Regions from separate parts of the Corynebacterium marinum DSM 44953 genome, predicted to be linked through region 3. Evidence: predicted binding sites of a transcription regulator. Region 3 holds the regulator's gene; each other region holds the start of a gene.
The links. The regulator LexA, encoded in region 3, represses DNA repair genes until DNA is damaged. The targets are predictions, from matches to a motif close to CGAACANNTGTTCG.

Region 1 (6,911 bases), 270 kb from region 3:
CGCTCGGCGGCGACTCCCAGCAGCGCCAGGAACTCCGCAGGCTCGGTGATCTCGCCGCCTGCGGCGAGATCGTGGGCGCGTTGGGCGAGGGCGGCGTCGTCAAGCCGGGTCAACTCCGCGGTCTGCGCACCGGCGTCGGCGACGATCGTCCGGCTGCGCTTCTGATTACGGGTCGATTGGGCCCCCATTGCCCGCCAGAACCAGTCGAATGCCACGTTGATCCTTCCTGTGGGGCCTGCAAGTACTGCTCATCACCCTAGTTGAGGCGGGTGGCTATCCTTGGTGACATGCATTCTGTGAGCGTGAAAATTCCCTCGGCACGGGGGACGATGATGGCCGGCACCATCGATTACCCTGACTCCCCGCCCGTCGCGTACGCGATTTTCGCGCACTGTTTCACCTGTTCGCGGCACGTGCCCGCGGCCTCGCGGGTGTGCAAGACGCTCGCGGAGCACGGGATCGCGGCACTGCGTTTCGACTTCCCCGGCCTGGGACAGTCCGAGGGCGAGTTCGAGGACACGACGTTCACCACCAACGTCGAGGACATCATCGCCGCGAGCCGGTGGCTCGCCGACAACCACGAGGCCCCGCAGCTGCTGGTCGGCCACTCCCTCGGCGGTGCGGCCGCCCTCAAGGCTGCGACCCGCCCGGAGATGGAGTCCATCGCCGCCGTCGCCACCCTCGGTGCCCCCTTCGATCCGGCGCACTCAGTCCTGCACTTCGCCGACCGGGTCCGCGATGCAGAGGAGGAGGGCTGCGTCACGGTCACCCTCGCCGGACGGGATATCGACATCTCCCGCGAGTTTCTCGAGGACCTGGCCGACACCAACCCCGAGGCCTACCTGCCCGAGATGCGCAAGCCTCTTCTGCTGCTGCACTCCCCCGTGGACCAGACCGTGGGTGTGGGAAACGCACAGAAGATCTTCAGCGCGACCCGTTACCCGAAGTCCCTGGTCGCCATGGACCAGGCCGACCATCTGCTCACCCGCGGCGACTCCGCCCGGCGGGCCGGTCGGCTCATCGCCGAGTGGGCGCGCCCCTACCTGCGCCCCTCCCGCGAGCGGGCAGCCGTACGCAGCGACGAGGTGACCTCCCACGTGGCCGCCGGGACAAAGTACGGCGTGGTGCTCGACGCCCCCGCCGGCGAACTGAAGTCCGACCTGCCCAAGACCAGCGGCGGGAAAGGCCGCGGGCATTCCCCGGTGGACCTGCTCATGGCCGCGCTCGCCGCGGCCTCCACCCACGCGATCCGCGAGGCAGCCACCGGGATGAAGCTCGACGACGTCGAGGTCACCATCGTCAACGCCTCCCGCAACATCTTCGAGCGCAAGATCGTCCTCCGCGGCGAGCTGAGCGCCGCCCAGCGCCGCCAGCTTCTCGACGCCGCCCGCACCTCCCCCGTCGAAAACATGCTCGCCGGCGCCAAGATCATGGACATCCCCGCATGAGGTGCCCCTGCAACACCGGCCTGAGCTACGACGAGTGCTGCGGCCGCTACCACGCCGGCGCCGTCGCCCCCACCGCCGAGACACTCATGCGTTCCCGCTTCTCCGCCTTCGTCACCCGTGATGCCGACTACCTGCTGCGCACCTGGGACCCCGACACCCGGCCCTTCGACCTGACGCTGGTGGACCTGCCCGTGCAGTTCTACCGCCTGGACATCCTGGACACCGTCGGCGGCGGGCCTTTGGACCAGGAGGGGGTGGTCGAGTTCGAGGCCTTCTACAAGGGGGATCCGGCCGGCTCACAGCGGGAGCGGTCCACTTTCCGCCGCATCGGACGCGAATGGGTCTACACCGCCGGAGACGTGTCCTGACCCTTGTGGAGACCCCGATACCTATCGTACGATAGGTACATGAACGCGCCGCAGATCACCGTCGTCCAACCCGACCCCCGGGCTCCCCTGGACCGCTTCGAAGGCTGGCTCACCGACGCCGGCGCCACCCTCCACCTGGTTGACCCTGCCGTGGACGGGGTCCCCGAATCCGCCGGGGACGGCGTCATCATCCTCGGCGGCACGGACAACTGCCGCTCCTACCCCTGGCTCACCGAACTCCACGCGTCCATCCGCTCCTGGCTGTCCGCGGAGGTGCCCGTCCTGGGGATCTGCCTGGGCCACCAGATCCTCGCCGACGCCCTTGACGGGGACATCGCCTTCGGGCTGGAGGGCGAACATGGCCCGTTCGAGATCGAGCTCATGCCCGCAGGATTGACCGACCCCCTGTTCTCAGGCCTGACAACGCCCCTCACCGTGGCCCAGCACCACCACGACGTCGTGAGCGCCCTACCGGACGGGGCAGCACTCCTCGCGGCATCGCAGCGCTATGAAATCCAGGCGTTCCGCATCGGCTCCGCCGTCGGCCTCCAGTTCCACCCCGAAGCCTCCCCGGAGACCATGGGCGCCTGGACTCCCGCCGATGCCGAAGCGATGATCCGTCGAATGGAGGCGGTCGACGAGGCGGTAGCAGCGACGGGCCGCACCATTGCCCGGAATTTCGTCCAAATGTGTCGCTGAACAGCCGATTCGCCTTATCGGATGACATTGTTGTAACCTGAACCACGTTGCACTTCGAGTGCGACGGCGGACTGTGGCGCAGTTTGGTAGCGCACTACACTGGGGGTGTAGGGGTCGCAGGTTCAAATCCTGTCAGTCCGACAAAGTAATGGTCAATGTCTTGAAAAAGGCACTGGCCCTTTTTATTTCCCCCGCCCCGTCGGCCACGATCCCTAGAAGGGCGGCGGGTCGGGATCGGACCCGGAAGTCCGGGCCGGTGGCGCATTCGCCGCCTTCGACTGGTAGGCCTCGAAGCGCTCGGCGGCGGCCTTCGCGGCGGCGCGTTCGTACTGACGGGACCGGCGCTGGCTGTAGGTCTGCGCCCAGCGTTTCTTTTTCGGAGTCAGGGGGCCGACCGCCTCGCTGACCGTCCAGGTGCCGTCCTTGAATAACCAGTACACATCCCCGGTGTGGGGGTCGAGGACGTAGTGGATCTGCTCGTCGGTCTTCCGGTTGTGGTGGTGCCTGCACAGCATGATCATGTTGCCCGCCGTCGTAGGGCCGCCTTCGGCGTGGTTGACCCGGTGATCCGCGTCGCAGCGGGCAGCCCGACGGTTGCACCCCGGCCAGCGGCAGACCCAGTCGCGGCCGATGATGCTGCACCGGATCCCGAAGGTCGGTACATAGGCGTGGGTGACGGCCTCGGCGGCCCCAGCCATGTCGATGGTCCGGGTGACCATGCCCGCCAGCACCTCAGCAGCCCGGTCGGTGAGAATGCCGTGGGTGGGGTGCAGCGCGGGCGCGTGCTCGATGTCCGAGGCCTGGTAGAGCAACGTCGTCACGGTGGCGGTGACGTTCCCGAGCAGAAGAGACACCATCGCCTTGGCCTGACTGATCTTGCCGCCGGAGGCGACCCCGCTGACAGCGTCCGATATCCGGATACCCGTGGCCTGGTCGACGATGAGCTCGAAGCGAATTTCACCTCCGGCCAGATCCTGCACGTCAAGCACGGGAGAGAAAGGATCCTCGGGCGGCGGGAGGGTACGCATCAGCGACGCCGGGTCTTCGCAGGGGGTCGGCCCTGCGGACGTCTCCCCGCCTTCGGGCTTTTGATCGGGGGCGGCGGCGGCCTCGACGCTCCGGATGGTGTTGCTCACCGTGTCGACGATGGCCCTCTTCCCGGGCAGCAGCTGACGGGCCCGGGAGGGGGTGAAACATTCGATGAGATCGTCGTCGAGGGCGGCCCACAAGAAGGCGTCCTCCCGCAGTTCGGCGGGGGCCTTGATGATCGTGCGGTCGATGTAGCCGAGGTGAGTCATGTCGAGTAGCCAGGTGGACTCCACCAACGCTTTCAGCCGGGGCAGACGGTCAAGAGTGTGCAGGGCGTCGAGATGGCGGGTTATGGTGCCGTGGGACATGCCGGTGGACCGGTGGAGCATGGCGGTGACCGTGGTCCAGTCCTCCTCGGAAGCCGGCTCCGTGCCGACCTGGCAGATGCGCCAGAACGCGTACTCGGAGGAGACTTTCGCTTGCCGGGCAGAGTAGTAGAAGTCGTCTGCGTCGAGAACCGCCCATGATGCCCGCATGCCCATGCCTCCTCCCTTCCCGCCGATAGACTATGTGTTCGAAAATCAAGTTAGAGCACGACCCCGACATGGGGGTAAACTCCAGGGGTAGCCAACAGATACGTGCAGGTCAACCGACCAATTCGTCCACCTCTCCTGCGACAATGGACACATGATCACTCCCCTGACCTACGACACCTTCGACGACTTCACCCGCCGGGACGGCCTGGTCCTGGTCAACTTCTGGTCCACCTCCTGCGGGCCGTGCCTGCGCTTCCACCGCATCTTCAAGACCGCCTCGGAGGCGGTCCCGTCGGCCTCCTTCGGCGACGCCGAGGTCGAGATCCAGCAGCGCCTGGTCAAGGACCTGGAGATCTCCACTATCCCGGTGCTGCTCATCTACCGGGACGGCGACCTCATCTACCGCGACCCCACTCCCCGCCCGGAGTCCGGCACCTTCAGCACCGTCCCCGACGCCCCGCGGTTCCTGGACATCATGAGCCGGGAGAAGGAGTTCATCACGTTCGTGGAGGGTATGGCGGTCGACTGAGACGAGAAAAATCCGCCGCCGGATGCCCGGCGGCGGATTCCCGTGTTCGGACGGTCAGCCCAGGAACGCCTTGTCGGAGAGCGTGGCGCCCTTGATGTTGGTGAATTCCTGGAGCAGGTCCCTCACGGTGAGCTTCGACTTCGTGGCCTGGTCGGCCTCGTAGACGATGCGTCCCTCGTGCATCATGATCAACCGGTTGCCCAGGCGGATCGCCTGTTCCATGTTGTGGGTGACCATGAGGGTCGTCAGCCCGCCTTCGGAGACGATCCTCTCGGTCAGGCCGGTGACCAGTTCGGCGCGCTGGGGGTCGAGGGCGGCGGTGTGCTCGTCGAGAAGCATGATCCGGGGGTTGGTGAACCCTGCCATGAGCAGCGACAGCGCCTGGCGCTGGCCGCCGGAAAGCAGACCCACCTTGGCCGCGAGGCGGTCCTCGAGGCCGAGCTCCAGGCTGGCGAGCTTCTCGACGAACTCTTCACGCCGCTTCCTGTTCAACCCGCGCCCGAGGCCGCGGCGCTTGCCCCGCAACAGCGCCAGGGAGAGGTTCTCCTCGATGGTGAGGTTGGGGGCGGTGCCCGCCAGGGGGTCCTGGAAGACGCGGCCGACATACTGCGCGCGCTTGTATTCGGGCAGCCGGTTGACCTTCTTCCCGTCGATCTGGACGGTGCCGGAGTCGACGGGAAGGCGGCCGGAGACGGCGTTGAGGAGCGTGGACTTGCCCGCTCCGTTGGAGCCGATGACGGTGACGAAGTCGCCTTCGTCCATGGTCAGGCTCACGTTGTCCAGTGCGGTGCGTTCGTTGACCGTGCCCGGGAAGAACGTCTTGGAGATGGAGTCGATGCTGAGCACTGCTACACCGCCTTTCCGGCCGGAACCTTGGCGCCGGCCGCTGCTGCGGGCCGGCGGCTGACTCTGCTGGTCAGACCCTTCCAGCGTGGCACCAGGAGGGCGACGATGACCAGGAGCGCGGTGATCAGCTTCATGTCGTTGGGGTCGAGTCCGACCTGCAGCGCCAGGAAGATGATGATGCGGTAGATCACGGCGCCGACGATGACGGCGAACACCGCGAGCCACAGCATGCGCTGGCCGAGGACGGCCTGGCCGAGGATGACCGAGGCCAGTCCGACGAGGATGAGGCCGATGCCCATGGAGATGTCGGCGAAGCCCTGGTACTGGCCCACGAGCGCGCCGCACATGCCGACGAAACCGTTCGACAGTGCCAGGGTGAGCGTCTTGGTGAAGTCGGTGGACACGCCGAAGGACGTGATCATCTGCCCGTTGTCGCCGGTGGCGCGCAGGGACAGGCCGAGGTCGGTCGTGAGGAACCACACCACGATCAGCCCGAGCAGCGAGACGAGGACGGCGAGGATGGCCGCGCCGGCCCAGGTCCCCAGGATTCCGGCGTCACGGAGCGGGGTGAACAGCGTTTCCTGGCGGAGCATGGGGATGTTCGCCCCGCCCATGATGCGCAGGTTGATCGACCACAGGGCGATCATGGTGAGGATTCCCGCGAGCAACCCGTCGATGCGGCCCTTGGTGTGCAGTAGACCGGTGACGGCGCCGGCAAGGAAACCGGTGACGAAGCCCGCCAGGGTGGCCAGCACGGGATGCCAACCGTTGAGGATGCCGACGGCCGCGGTGGCTGCGCCGGTGGTGAAGCTGCCGTCGACCGTCAGGTCGGGGAAGTTGAGGACCCGGAACGTCAGGAAGACGCCCAGGGCCATCACCCCGTAGATGAGGCCGACTTCGACGGCGCCGATCATACGGTCTCGGCCTCGTCGAGGATCGCCTGCGGGACGGTCACGCCCTGACGCTGCGCGGCGTCTTCGTTGATGACGTAGGTGAACTCGGTGGCCTTCTCCACCGGCATGGTGGCGGTGTCCTCGCCGTCGCGGAGCACACGCAGGGCCATTTCGCCCGTCTGGCGGCCCAGCTCGGTGTAGTCGATGCCCAGAGTGGCAACGGCGCCGCCCTCGACGGTGCCGGCCTCGGCCGCGATCACCGGGATCTGCTTCTGCTCGGCGACCTGGACCAGGGAAGCGATGCCGGCGACGACCATGTTGTCGGTGGGCACGTAGATGGCGTCGACGTCGCCGAGGGCCTCGACGGCCTGCTGGATGTCGTTGGCCGTGGTCACGGTCTGGGTGGTGATCTCCAGATCGCGGGGACCCGCGGCCTCCCGGGCGGCCTCGACCTGGACCTGGGAGTTGACCTCGCCGGAGGCGTAGACGATGCCGACGGTGCGGGCGTCCGGGACGAGCTCCTTGAGCAGGTCGAGCTGGTCCCCGATGGGGGCGACGTCGGA
Region 2 (6,911 bases), 140 kb from region 3:
CCTCGAGGAGCTCGGCCCACTCCGCCCGGGCCTCCAGGCCGAGGCCGACGAGGTGATCGGTGAAGAAGCGGGCGGGGTCGGTGTTCACAGAGGCGTGCGAGACCAGCGTGGCCGTGGCCAACGCCGGCGTGATCTCCAGCAGGTCGGGCAGTTCGGCGCCGGCGGAAATCTGCCGGGCCAGGAAGGTGCCGTAGAAACGGTCGATCGATTCAAGTTCATCGGCGGTGAGAGCGGTGTCGGTGAACCACTCCGCACCGGACAGGCGGCCGGCTATGTCGAGCTCGGTCTGGGAGGCCCAGAGCAGCAGAGAATCCTGGAGATCGGCGAATGGCGTGCTCATCTGGTGGTGGTGTCCCCTGTACAAGTGGTGGCTGGTGAAGGGATCATCCTACCCGGCGGGCTGCATGCGCTGGGAGATGACTCGGGTGACCCCGTCGCCACGCATGGTCACGCCGTAGAGGACGTTGGCCACATCCATCGTCGGCTTCTGGTGCGTGATGACGATGAGCTGCGAGTCCTTCCGGAGTTCCTGGAACAACGCGATGAGGCGGCGCAGGTTGACGTCGTCGAGGGCCGCCTCGACCTCGTCCATGACATAGAAGGGGCTGGGCCGCGCCTTGAAGATGGCCACGAGCATCGCCAGCGCCGTCAGGGACTTCTCGCCGCCCGAGAGCAGCGACAGCCGCTTGACCCGTTTCCCGGGCGGACGCGCCTCGACCTCGATGCCGGTCAGCAGCATGTCGTCGGGTTCGGTGAGCACCAGTCTGCCCTCGCCGCCCGGAAACAGGGTGGCGAACACCGCCGGGAACTGCTCCTCGACATCGAGCCAGGCGTCGGTGAACAGCTGGAGGATCCGGGCGTCGACCTCCTCGATGACACCGGTGAGGTCCTTGCGCGCCTGGACGACGTCGTCGAGCTGGGTGGACAGGAACTCGTAACGCTCCTCCAACGCCCGGAACTCCTCCAGTGCCAGCGGGTTGACCTTGCCCAGGGCGCGGAGGTCCTTCTCCGCCCGGGCTAGCCGCTGCTCCTCCGCCGCGCGGTCGAAATCCCCGCCGGGGGTGTACTCCGCCAGGAGGTCGGAGACGGCCAGGCCGAGCTGCTCGACGATCTTGGCCTCGGCCTCGTCGATACGCACCCGCGCCTGGGTTCGCGCTATGTCGCCGGCATGGGCGTTGTCGGTGAGCCGATTCAGCTGGACGCGGGTGGCGTTGACCCGGTCCTTCGCGCGCGCCAGGCGCGAGCCGACCTCGGCGCGGCGCCGGACCAGCCCGTCGCGCTCGAGTGCCGCCCGCTCCGTGGCGCCGGCCACGCGGGCCGCCACGTCCAGCGCCCCCTTCTCCACCGCCGCGGCCACCTCGGCCGAGTGCCGGCGCCTCCTCATCGCCTCATCGTGGCTGGCCTTCGCCCGGCGTTCGTGGGCAGCCTGGCGGCGCAGCGCCACACTCCGCCCGGAGGCCTGCTCCGCACGCTCCTCGGCGGTGCGCAACGCGAGGATCGCCTCCAGCTCCATCGCCTTGACCTGGGCGAGCGCGGTGGACGCCTCGTCGCGGGCGAGGGTGGAGGGTTCCTCGGTCGCCTGGTCGTCCTCGACGCGGGCGAGCCGGTCACGGGCCTCGTTGAGCTGCCCTCGGAGGCCGGCCAGGCGGGCGTCGGCGACGGTGGCCCGCTCCGCGGCGCGCTGGTGCTCACTCTTGTTCGCCTCGTACTGCCTGTTCAGCCGCGCGAGGTCGCGTTCCCAGGCGGCGAGGGACTGGTCGTGGTCGCGCAGGGCGGCCTTCTTCGCGGCGGCGTCGACACGCGCCTCGTCTGCGGCGATCCGGGCGCCCTCGAGGGTGCCGGAGAGTTCGTCGAGGACGACGCGGGCCTCAGCCAGCTCCGTCTCCGCCGCGGCGATCTGCGTGCCGACCTCCACCGGCGACACCACCCCGGAACCTGCCTGAACCCACCGCTCGCCGTAGAGCACGCCCTCCGGGGTGACCGCGCGCAGGCGGGGATCGGCCTCCACCGTGGCACGGGCGACGGCCGGATCGGCGGCCAGCACGACGTCGGCCAGCAGCCGGTTGAGCGGCACCCGGACGCGTTCGTCGGCGTCGATGTGGTCGAGCAGCCAGCCCGCCCCGGATGGCAGATCAGCGTTGAGCCGCCACGGCTCACCACCCTCGGATTCGTCGAAGACGACGGTGCGGGAGGCCCGGCAGAGCTTCTCGACGACCCCCTCGTCCACCGCCCCCACCAGCGCATCAGCGTGCGCCCCGAGCGCCGCCGACACCGCCCGGCCCTGCTCTGTGCGCAGGAGCCCCGCGAGGGTCGGCCAACCCAGATCCACGTCGGCGACCGGCACGTTCTGGCGCAGGGTGTCGATCCTCGACTGCAGCGAATACACCGCCCGCTCCCGTTCCCGCTGCCGGTCCCGCAACTGGTCGAGCCGCTTTTCCGCCGCGCCGGCTTCGCTGGCCGCCCGGACGTGGGCGTCGTCGAGCGGGCCGCGCTCCCCCGCCAGCGCCCGGATCTTCTCCGCAGCGGCCTCCGCGTCCCGCCGCGCCGAGGTCGTGCGTGCCAGAGTCTCGGCGAGGGTCTCCGTCTGCCTGGCGATCTCTTCCTCCGCGGCCGTGACCTGACCCGCCAGGGACTCCTCCGCGGCGATCAACCGCACCACCCCTTCCCGACGGTCCGCGAGGGCACGCACCTGCGCCATGTGCTCGGCCTCAGCTTCCCGGCGCGCCTCCTCCCGCTCGAAGACCTCGTCGCGGATCGACTCCAGGCGTTCCCGGGCGATCTCCACGGTCTCGTTGAGTCCGGCGTACTCGGCCTCCGCCTCCTCCGCACGCCGTTCCAGCGCATCCGGATCCTGCCCCGTGTAGGCCACGACGTGGGCGTTGGCGGCGCGCTCCGCCGCAATCCGGGAGGTCGCGGAGACCCGTTCCGCCAGAGTCGAGAGCGTGAACCACAGCTGCTGCGCCGCCTCCGCCTGCGGGGCGAGCTCCTCGACCTGGGACTCCAGGGCGAGCTGTTCAGCAGCCGCCTCCTCCAGTGCCCCGGTGACCTCGTCTACCTGTTCCGCCAACAGCCGGGCGCGCCGGTCTGCGTCGTCGAACTCCAGGCGGAGCCGGTGCACCCGGTCGCCGGCGAGGCGGAGCCGGGCGTCCCGGAGCGTCGCCTGGACGGTGGCGGCCCGCTGTGCCGCCTCCGCCTGCCTGGCCAGCGGTTTCAGCTGCCTGCCCAGTTCCTGTGTCAGGTCGTTCAGGCGGTCGAGGTTGGCCTGCATCCCGACGAGTTTGCGCTGGGCCTTTTCTTTCCGGCGCCGGTGCTTGAGCACACCCGCCGCCTCCTCGATGAAGGCGCGGCGCTCCTCCGGGCGTGCCTCCAGAATCTGCGCGAGCCGCCCCTGCCCGACGATGACGTGCATCTCCCGCCCGATGCCGGAGTCCGACAGCAGCTCCTGGATGTCCATGAGCCGGGCCTTCGCTCCGTTGATCTCGTATTCGCTGGCGCCGTCGCGGAACATCCGGCGGGTGATGGAGACCTCGCTGTAGTCGATGGGCAGGGCGCCGTCGGAGTTGTCGATCGTGAGGGTCACCTCGGCGCGGCCGAGCGGCTTGCGGTCGCCCGCGCCGGCGAAGATGACGTCCTGCATCTTCCCGCCGCGCAGGGTCTTGGCGCCCTGTTCGCCCATCACCCAGGCGAGAGCGTCCACGACGTTGGATTTTCCCGAACCGTTCGGGCCGACGACGGCGCAGATACCCGGTTCAAATTTGAGGGTCGTCGCAGAAGCGAAGGACTTGAATCCCTTGAGCGTCAGCGATTTCAGGTGCACGGAAAAAAGGGTAGCACCGGGGGAAACATGTTCCTGGTAGGGCTTGCGGGGGTCGAAGGAGTGTTCTAGAGTGGGGTTCGAACATACAAACGATGTGGGGGATGCATCTTGTCGACAATGATGTCGGTCGTGGAGAGGGAACTGGAGGAACTCCTCCGGCCCACCGCCTTCTATGCGGTGTGTTCGCCGGAGGATCCGGTCGCCATCCGCGGCGCCCGCATCCGCCGCGCCGACCATGAGATGTGGCAGGCCATCCTTCCCGGCGAGGACGACGATCTGGCCATCACCGTCGCCAGTCTGCGCAAGTCGACCGGGCACAACGACAACTACATCGAGGGCGCCATCCACGCCCACCGGCGGCTGCACGAACTGCCCCTCCTCCGGCGGCTCCAGGAGCGGTTGTTCCACCTTGATCTTCCCCGTATGAAGGCGATCGACCGGGCGCTGTGCAAGCTCGAGGCAGCCAACCACGAGCACATGCGCGTCGTCGACGAGGAGATCACGGCGTACCTCACCCCGCGCAGGGCGAACCAGAACCTCCCCTCCCCGTCCGCCATCCGCTCCAGACTCAACGCCATCATCCTGACCCTCGACACTTCGGTCTCCGGCGACGACTCCCCGGCGGCCGGAACCACCGACCATTACCGGCTGAGCATTGACGGCGACCGGGGTTACCTGGAGTTGGAGACCGATGCGGTCACGGCCCAGGAGATAGACCTGCACGTCCGGGCCCACGCCTCCGCCGCGGGCATGTCTCTGGCGGAGGCTCTGGCCGACCTCGTCCGCGGCAACGGCCGCACCAAGGTCACCCTCAACGTCTACCGGGCAGCCGATGTACCGGACGCTCCCGGCTACATCCCCGGCGTGGGCTGGACAAGCAGCCGGGTGGCCGGGGAAATGGCCGCCCGGGCCACCTCCATCCAGGACATGGACGAGATCTACGGGAAGGTCTCCAGCGCCTACCGGACCCCGGACGACATCCGGGCTGTCGTCATCGGACTCGACGGAGTGTGCGGGTTCCCCAGCTGCCGGCGCCCCGGCCACCACTGCCAGATGGACCACCGGATCAACCATGAGGACGGCGGCCCCACCACGGCCTCAAACCTGGTGGCCCTGTGCCAGTACCACCACAACCTGAAGACCGACGGCCGGGTGTGGTACATCGTGGACTCCGACACGCGGGACATCGTCTGGCTTTTCGACGACGGCCGCTACGTGATCGAAGAACCTTCCGGCCCCCTCTCCCCGCGGGCGCGCAACTGGGTGCAGACCGTCGGACAGCGGCAGGACAAGCGGCGGGCCCGGATCCGGAAGCAGTCCCAGGAGCGGAAAGCAACGTCGGACCCACCCCAGCGGGACGAGGATCCACCGCCTTTCTAGAAGGTGCGGAAGCCGTGTTCCCCCAGAGGCGCCGCCCACGCCTGGGTAACCTCATCGACCCCGCCCGGCCCGGACCACAATCGACGCAGCAACTCGCCGACCGCCTCATCTGCCCCTTCCGCAATGACCTTGACGCGCCCGTCGGGAAGATTTGCGGCGGAACCCACCAACCCCAGTTCCACCGCCTGCTGACGGGTCCACCACCGGAAGCCCACGCCCTGGACGTTACCGTCGACGTGTGCGGTTAACCTGATCACTTCACGTGGTCCTTCAGGCTGCGGCGGGTGACCGGGTCCGAACCGTCCCAGACCTCCACGTTCTTGATCTCCGGCAGCATGTCGCGGTGGAAGACCGGGTCGTGGCCCGCAGTGCGCTGCTCGCCGTAGTTGCGCAGCAGCTTGATGGCCACACCTGCCAGCGGCACGATGGCGATGAGGTTGATGATGACCATGGTGGCCGCGAAGGTGTCGCCCATCGCCCAGACCAGGGGCAGGGAGCCGACGGCACCGAAGAAGACGAAGCCGATGACGGTTACCCGGAAGACGTTGAGCCACATCCTGGACTTCGTCAGGTACTGGATGTTGGCCTGTGCCAGGTAGTAGTTGCCCAGGATGGAGGAGAACGCCAGGAAGAAGAGGATGAAGGTGACGAAGTGGGTGCCCCAGGATCCGACCACGTTGGCGAGCGCCTCCTGCGTCAGCGACGCACCCTGGACTGTCTCCCCGTAGGCGGGGTCGCTGCCCAGCAGGATGATGAAGGCGGTGATCGAGCAGATCACGAGGGTGTCGAAGTAGACGCCCAGGGTCTGGACCAGGCCCTGCTTGACGGGGTGGGAAACCGTTGCGGTGGCGGCGGCGTTGGGGGCGGAACCCTGGCCTGCCTCGTTGGAGAACAGGCCTCGGCGCATACCGTTCATGAAAGCCGCACCCACCGCGGCGCCCGCGATCTCACGCAGGCCGAGCGCGTGCCCGACAATGTCCGCGATGATTCCCGGAACCTCTCCGATGCGCATGACGATGACGATGAGCGCCACGACGATGTAGGCGACGGCCATGAACGGCACGATGATCTGGGTGACATTGGCGATGCGGTAGACGCCACCGAAGATGACCACTGCGGTCAATGCGGCCAGGACGCCGCCGACGACCATCTTGAAGCTCATGTCTTCACGCCCCAGCGAACCGCCGATCACCTCGACGATGGAGTTGGTCTGGATCGAGTTGTAGACGAAGCCGTAGGTAATGGAGATCGCCACGGCAAAAATGAGCGCGAGCCATTTCGCGTTCATTCCGCGGGTCATGTAGTAGGCCGGGCCGCCGTGGTAATGGCCGGTGGAGTCCCGGCTCTTCCACAGCTGCGCCAGGGTGGACTCGATGAAGGCGGTTGCGCCGCCGATGATGGCGATCATCCACATCCAGAACACCGCGCCGGGGCCGCCGAGGGTGATGGCCACCGCCACGCCGGCGATGTTGCCGGTGCCCACGCGGGAGGCGGCGGAGATGGTGAAGGCCTTGAAGGCGGAGATGCCGCCGTATTCCTTGTCTTCGTCGTGGCCGATGCCGCGGGGCTTCTCGACGACCGCGCGGAACATGTCGGGGATCATCCGGAGCTGCACCACGACGGTGCGGAAGCCGAAGTAGAAGCCCGCGGCGATGAGCAGCCAGGGGACGACGGTCCAGAGGTTGTCGTTGATCGTCCCGGTGACGAATGTCTC
Region 3 (6,911 bases):
GCTTGGACAGGATTTTCAGGTGCGTCTTGCCGCCGCCCTCGGGGGCGGCGATGAGGAACACCAGGTCGGAATCCCCGTCCGGGCCACCGAAGTTCACCGGCCGGGACAGGCGCGCGAACGCCAGGGTCGGCTCGGTGACGGCCTCGGAGCGGCAGTGGGGGATGGCGACGCGGCCCGGCACCCCGGTGGGGTTCTGGGCCTCGCGGGCGAGGGCGGCGTCGGCAAGCAGGGAGGCGGAGCTGGCGCGGCCGGCGCCGTGGACGAGGCCGGCGAGCGCGGTGATCACGTCGGTGGTGGTGGACCCGAGGTCCGCGTCCAGGCGGACCAGCTCGGTGGTGATGATGGGCATGTTTACCTCGGAGTCTTAGAGGGCGCGCACGTGCGTGCGGGCGAGATCGAGCTGTGCGGGGGAAGGGATGGTGGTGCCGGGAAGGCCGGTGGCGGCGGTGCCGTAGGCGACGGCGCGGGCGAGGCAGTCGGCGGGACCGCCGCCCTCGGCCCGCGCGATGAGATAGCCGGCCAGCGAGCTGTCGCCCGCCCCGACCGTGGACAGGACCTCGACCGGCGGCGGCGTGGCGAACCAGACGCCCTGCCCGGTGACCAGCGCGGCCCCGGCGGCACCCAGGGTGACCAGGACCTCGCGGACGCCGCGGTCGACGATGAGCCGCGCCGCGGCGACCACCCCGGAGAAGTCGCCGCCCGCGGCGGCCTCCTCCCACGCCTCGCCGTCGCGGCCGGTCAGCTGGCCGAGCTCCAGTCCGTTGGGTTTGATGAGGGTCGGGGCGGCGGTCTCCAGGCCGCGCCCGAGAGAGCGCACCGGTTCATCGGAGGTGTCCACCGCGACGGGCAGCCGCGGGTGGGCGTCCCGCACCGCGGCGATGAGTTGCGTGTACCAGTCGACGGGCACGCCCGGCGGCAGAGACCCGGCCATCACCAGCCACGAGGAGTTCGCCGCCAGCCGGACGACCGTCTCCTCGATGGCCCGGCGGGCCGCGTCGTCGACGGTGGCTCCGGGGCCGTTGATCTTGGTGGTCGTGCCGTCGGGTTCGGCGATCGTCGCATTGATCCGGATGCCCTCGGCGACCGGGACCGCGTGGAAGGGGATCCCGGTCTGCCGGGTCAGTGCCACAAAGGGGTCGTTGCTGTCCGCCGGGAAGACCGCCAGCGCGGGTTTGTCGGCCAGCAGCATCGCGTGCGCCACGTTGACGCCTTTGCCGCCGGCGACCTGGGTGACGGAGCTGGGACGTTGGACATGCCCGCGGCGCAGTTCCGAGTCCAGCTGCATGGTGGCGTCGATGCTGGGGTTCGGTGTCAAGGTGAGTATCACTGTCGGCTCCCTGTCCGGTCGGGAAATGTTGGCTGTGGAGGCGGGGCAGGGGAGGTGCCTGCCGCCGCGCGGTACCCCGGTGGCGGAGGGCTCTGGACCCCCGTGGCCGGCGCACTGCGAAAATGAAGTGGGTCACATCTGATGTGAGGTTGTGACGTAAGTATTGCCCGAATATGTCCGATTGTCAAGGGACGGGCATGTCCGGTTCGTTGCTAAATGGTGGATTTTATGGTGTTCTGGAGGTCACACATTCTTCTCCGTATGAGACGGGAGACACACACCATGGGCGAAGTCCACCACGCCTCCGGCACAACATCCATCAAAGGCACCGGGGTGGTCGCCGGCGTCGCCTACGCCCCCGCGGTGTGGGTCCGGCCGCGGCCGGCACTGCCGGAGATCGGCACGCCGGTCGCCGAAGACGCCAGGGACCAGCAGTTCGAGCGTTTCACCGCTGCGGCGGACACCGTCGCGGGGCGCCTGGCGCAACGGGCGGAGACGGTCGAGGGCGTCGCCGCCGAGGTGCTCACCGCCACCGTTGGCATGGTCAATGACCGGGGTTGGCGCCGCACCGTGAAAAAGAACGTCGCCGAAGGTCACCCGGCTGAATACGCCGCCGTGGCCGCCACCCAGAAGTTCGTCGACATGTTCGAGGCCGCCGGCGGGGTCATGGCCGAACGCACCACGGACCTCAAAGACATCCGGGACCGCGTCATCGCCGAACTCCGCGGCGAACCGGAGCCCGGTCTGCCCGACATCGCGGGCGAGGGCGTCCTCTTCGCCGACGACCTCTCGCCCGCGGACACCGCCACCCTCGACCCCGCCCACGTGGTCGCCATGGTCACCGAACTCGGCGGACCCACGAGCCACACGGCGATCATCGCCCGCCAGCTCAACCTGCCCTGCATCGTCGCCGCCGGCCCCGCGTTGCGCGACATCGTGGCCGGGGAACCCGTGCTCGTCGACGGGGCCCTGGGAACCGTCACGCGTAACGCCGACGAGGAATCGTCCCGCACCGCGGTCGCCCAGTTCCGGGAGCGTGCGGCGGTCATCGCCCAGTGGCGCGGCCCGGCCCGCACGAGCGACGGCCACCGCGTCCAGTTGCTGGCCAACGTCGCAGACGGCAACGCCGCCCGCGTCGCGGCAGGCACCCAGGCCGAAGGTATCGGCCTGTACCGCACCGAGATGAGTTTCCTGTCCACCTCCACGGAACCCACGGTCGAGGAGCAGGCGGCGGTCTACCGCAAGGTCTTCGACGCCTTCCCCGACTCCAAGGTGGTCATCCGCACCCTCGACGCGGGTTCGGACAAGCCGATCGCCTACGCCACCCTGGCGGAGGAGGAGAACCCCGCCCTCGGTGTGCGCGGCCTGCGCATGGCGCGCGACAACGAGGGGTTGCTCCTCCGCCAACTCGACGCCGTCGCGCTGGCAGCCGAGGGGCGCGGCGAGGACGCTCCGACCTGGGTCATGGCGCCAATGGTCGCCACCGAGTCGGAGGCCGAGTACTTCGCCGGACTCTGCCGCGAACGCGGCCTGACGGCAGGCGCCATGATCGAGGTCCCGGCCGCCGCCCTCATGTCCGACCGGCTCATGCCGCACCTCGACTTCGTCTCCATCGGCACCAACGACCTCACCCAGTACACGATGGCCGCCGACCGCCTCTCCCCGCAGCTGGCCTACCTGACCGATCCGTGGCAGCCCGCGGTGCTTCGCCTGGTGAAGGAGACATGCCGCGTCGGGGAGCTCACCGCCACCCCTGTCGGCGTCTGCGGCGAGGCCGCCGCGGACCCGCTGCTCGCCTGTGTGCTCACCGGTCTGGGTGTCACCTCGCTGTCGGCCGCCTCGACCGCCGTCGCCGGCGTCGGCGCGCAGCTGGCCACCGTGGACCTGGCCACCTGCCGGGAGGTCGCCGCTGCGGTCCTGGACACCTCGGGTGCGGACACGGCGCGCGAACTCGCCCGGGAGATGCTCCTGGGGTAGAGCGCTGGACGTGCGTGCGCGGGGTCACTCGTCGGCGATGACGACCTCGATCTCGCGCTCCCGCAGCGCCGCCAGGAAGGACTCGGGCGCCGCGGAGTCGGTGATGATCACGTCGATGTCGCTGAGGCTGGCGAAGCTCACCAGGTAGTCGGTGCCCAGCTTGGAGGAGTCGCAGAGGACGACCACGTTGTGGGCGTTGGTCACCATCGTCGACTTGATGGCCGCTTCCTGGGCGTCGGCCGTGGACAGGCCGTGATCGAGGGTGAGCGCGTTGGTGCCGATGAAAGCGACGTCCGCCCGCATGAGCGCCAGGGTCCGCAGCGCGGTGTCGCCCACGACCGCCTGCGTGATCGCGCGGACCGACCCGCCGAGAAGCTGCACCTCCCTCAGCCCCTTGTTGGTCAGGTTGAGGGCGATCGGCAGGCTGTTGGTCACGATGGACCACTGGGAGGCGTTGGGTTGCTCCGCGATGAGCTCCGCCAGCGTGCCGATGGTGGAACCTGAATCGAGGAAGAGGCCGCCGCGGGGTTCCGGAAGGTAGCGCAGCGCCGCGCGCGCGATGGCCGACTTGGCGGTGGGGGCCGACCGGAAACGGGCGTCGAGCGAGAACTCGGTGGTCTGGAAGGTCTGGCTCGCAACGGCGCCGCCGTGGACCCGGTGGACGACTCCCTCCCTGTCCAGCACGGCGAGATCCCGGCGGATGGTCTCTGCGGTGACCTTGAAACGGTTGGCAAGCTCGGTGACGTTGACCCGCCCCTCGACCGCGGTGAGGGAGGCGATCTGCCGGCGACGCTCCTCTGCGTACATGAGTTCTCCTCTGGTGCCTCACAGGACGGAATCGGACAAAATGAATGTCTGTTTCCGCCATTGTTCCAAATTAATGGGCGGCGGGGGAGAGGTTGGCGGTTATCCTGCGCAAACGGGGGATAAAACTACGTCGCCGGCGGGACGGGACCCGGCGAGGTGGGCCGTGGGCAGGTCCGTTCCCGTGGGATGATGTTGATTTCCCGCCCGCCGATTGTCTGCCTCGGCGGGGAAAGCCCGCGCTAGAGCTTCCGGAACACGGAGACGATCTTGCCCATGATCTCGGCCTTGTCGCCGGGGATCGGTGCGAAATCCTCATTGTGGGGCAGCAGCCAGACACCGGTGGAATCCTTGTGGAACTCCTTCGCGGTGGCCTCCCCGTCGATGAGCGCGGCGACGAACTCGCCCTTCTCCGCGACCGGCTGGGAGCGGACGACGACCCAGTCGCCGTCGAGGATGCCGGCATCCTTCATCGACTCGCCGACGACCTGCAGCATGAACAGCTCCCCGTCGCCAACCAGGTCCGCGGGCAGCGGGTAGTAGTCCTCCACCTCCTGCTCGGCGAGGATCGGCGAACCCGCGGCGATGCGGCCCAGGACCGGGATGAAGTTCGCGGCTCCTGCATCCTCCGGGGCGGACGCGCTCTTCACGGCCACGCGGCGACCAGGCTTCTTGGCGGTGTCCGTCGAACCGAGATTCCGCACGTCGACGGCGCGCGGCTTGTTCGGGTCCCGGCGGAGGAAGCCCTTCTTCTCCAGCTGGTTGAGCTGGTAGGCCACCGAGGAGGTGGACTGGAGGCCGGCCGCGTCACCGATCTCCCGGATGCTCGGCGGATACCCCCGCAGCACCACGGCATCCCGGATGACCTCGAGGATCCGCCGCTGGCGGTCGGAGAGGGTGGCGGGATCCGGCTTGCCGGAAGGGGTCAGGTTGGCGGATGTGCTCTTGCGGGTCATGGTCCTACTCGTTCCTGGTGCGCTGGGGGAGGGGGCGGTTCTGCTTCATCGGTTCGGTTCGCCGGTTTCGTGGAGCCGTGCGGTCGCCGTTGTTCGAATGGCGGACCGGCATGGTGCCGTTCACCTGTTACATGTCTACCACGATCTGGTACGGATGTTCGACTGCTGCGGCTGATCTGTGGACAAAATTTCGAACGGGTGCTTTAATCGAACACATCGGCTAGTTCGAACACTTGAACGGTGCCTCTGTTCGAAAGTGTCGCCTGGCCCCGATATCCTCTCATTCAGCAACGAAAGGACCCCGCCGTGACCGCGTTCCTCCACCGCTCCCGCCCAGGTGAAAGCCCCTCAACTTCCCTTCAGGGTCCGGTCCGCGCGGCCGCCGTGTGGGAGCCTTCCGGATTTCACGAGCCCGCCGCTTCCGTCCGCGGCATTCGAACCCTGCGGCGCGTCGATAGAACGCAGGGTCGGGAGGAAAATGAGGGTCAGTGGGAGCATGTCGCGCGGGCCCAGGGGCGCCACTGGCAGGAAACCGGACTCACCTACCTGCTCGGTGCGCTGCTGGGCCTGGCGGTGGTGAGTGCCTCGCTGCTCGGCGCCGGGGATGAGCCGGCGCCGGGATCGCCAGGCTATCCCGCGGACAGCGGTTCCTGGACGGTGCAGCAGGCGCGTTAGAACCGCGCCTCCCGGGGAGTAGGATCGGTGCCACAGTCCGTTCCCCCGGTTTTCTCCTGAAAGGCTCTGAAGACACGCCGTGTACTGCCCGTTCTGTCATCACGACCACTCCCGTGTCATCGACTCCCGCATCATCGACGCCGGAGCCGCCATCCGCCGCCGACGCGAGTGCACCAGCTGCCAGGGACGATTCACCACGATCGAGAAGGCGGTCCTGCTGGTGATCAAACGCAACGGAGTGACGGAACCGTTCAGCCGGGACAAGGTCGTCCTGGGTGTCCGCCGGGCGTGCCAGGGCCGCGACGTCTCGGATGACGCCCTCAAACGGCTGGCACAGGAGGTGGAGGAGCGGGTGCGCGCCCAGGGCAGCTCGCAGGTGAACGCCAACGACATAGGGCTGGCCATTCTCGAACCTCTGCGCGCCCTCGACGAGGTCGCCTACCTGCGTTTCGCCTCCGTGTACAAGTCCTTCGAATCCGCCGAGGACTTCGAGTCGGAGATCCGTCTCATGCGCCGCCGCGCGCGGGAGGAAGAGGCGGCGGCGGACTCCTTCGAGCCGCTCGGAGGCTGAGTCCGGATCAGCGCAGTTTGTCCACGGCCTTCTGGATCCGGCGTAACGAGATGGGCCGCGCAGTTCCCAGACGCTGGGCGAACAGACTGACCCGCAGCTCCTCGATCATCCACCGGATGTCCTTGGCCTCGCGCGTCTTCTCCCTGCCCTTGGGCAGCCGGGCCAGCCGCAGCGCGAGGTAAGACTGCGCCTCCTCGACCTCGTCCTGCCGGTCGGCGTCCTTGCCTGGGTCCTGCGCCATCTCGTCGAGACGGATGCGCACGGCCTGCAGGTAGCGGGGGAGGTGACGCAGCTGGGCGGCGCCGTGCAGAGTGATGGCGTTCCTCGGCAGGAGAAATTCCAGCTGAGCCTTCATGTCGTCGATGGCGGCGCCGCTCCAGCGGGACAATTCTTCGGCGACGGACTGGTACTCGATGAGCGCCGGCGCGATAGTGACCACGGTGCGCCGGACGGCGCCCGCCACCTCGGGAGCCACCGTCTTCTTCAGCTCCTCGAACTGCTCCGGGGAGCGCACCGGTCCGCCGTGCTGGATCATGAGGTCGCGGATAGCGGCGACACGCGCGTCCTCGACCAAACCGGCCGCACCGCCGTGGGGGTAGTT

Region 1: B840_RS12860 (HNH endonuclease signature motif containing protein) is a predicted target of LexA. The motif match lies at 4,108-4,121, and genes of this name have one in related genera.
Region 2: B840_RS07900 (HNH endonuclease signature motif containing protein) is a predicted target of LexA. The motif match lies at 3,896-3,909, and genes of this name have one in related genera.

Annotation. Positions count from the first base shown of each region.
Region 1 is NZ_CP007790.1:1,238,487-1,245,397, reverse strand. Features, by position in the region: gene secA2 (accessory Sec system translocase SecA2) at 1-188, opposite strand, end outside; gene B840_RS05970 (bifunctional alpha/beta hydrolase/OsmC family protein) at 288-1,448, shown strand; gene B840_RS05965 (YchJ family protein) at 1,445-1,816, shown strand; gene B840_RS05960 (type 1 glutamine amidotransferase) at 1,856-2,515, shown strand; tRNA gene B840_RS05955 (tRNA-Pro) at 2,583-2,656, shown strand; gene B840_RS12860 (HNH endonuclease signature motif containing protein) at 2,728-4,080, opposite strand; gene B840_RS05945 (thioredoxin family protein) at 4,232-4,609, shown strand; gene B840_RS05940 (ABC transporter ATP-binding protein) at 4,664-5,455, opposite strand; gene B840_RS05935 (ABC transporter permease) at 5,458-6,369, opposite strand; gene B840_RS05930 (ABC transporter substrate-binding protein) at 6,366-6,911, opposite strand, start outside.
Region 2 is NZ_CP007790.1:1,647,675-1,654,585, forward strand. Features, by position in the region: gene B840_RS07890 (hypothetical protein) at 1-340, opposite strand, end outside; gene smc (chromosome segregation protein SMC) at 389-3,817, opposite strand; gene B840_RS07900 (HNH endonuclease signature motif containing protein) at 3,935-5,197, shown strand; gene B840_RS07905 (acylphosphatase) at 5,194-5,505, opposite strand; gene B840_RS07910 (alanine/glycine:cation symporter family protein) at 5,451-6,911, opposite strand, start outside.
Region 3 is NZ_CP007790.1:1,512,592-1,519,502, reverse strand. Features, by position in the region: gene B840_RS07290 (PTS fructose transporter subunit IIABC) at 1-349, opposite strand, end outside; gene B840_RS07285 (1-phosphofructokinase family hexose kinase) at 365-1,327, opposite strand; gene ptsP (phosphoenolpyruvate--protein phosphotransferase) at 1,589-3,304, shown strand; gene B840_RS07275 (DeoR/GlpR family DNA-binding transcription regulator) at 3,329-4,111, opposite strand; gene lexA (transcriptional repressor LexA) at 4,351-5,064, opposite strand; gene B840_RS07265 (hypothetical protein) at 5,371-5,739, shown strand; gene nrdR (transcriptional regulator NrdR) at 5,819-6,310, shown strand; gene hrpA (ATP-dependent RNA helicase HrpA) at 6,318-6,911, opposite strand, start outside.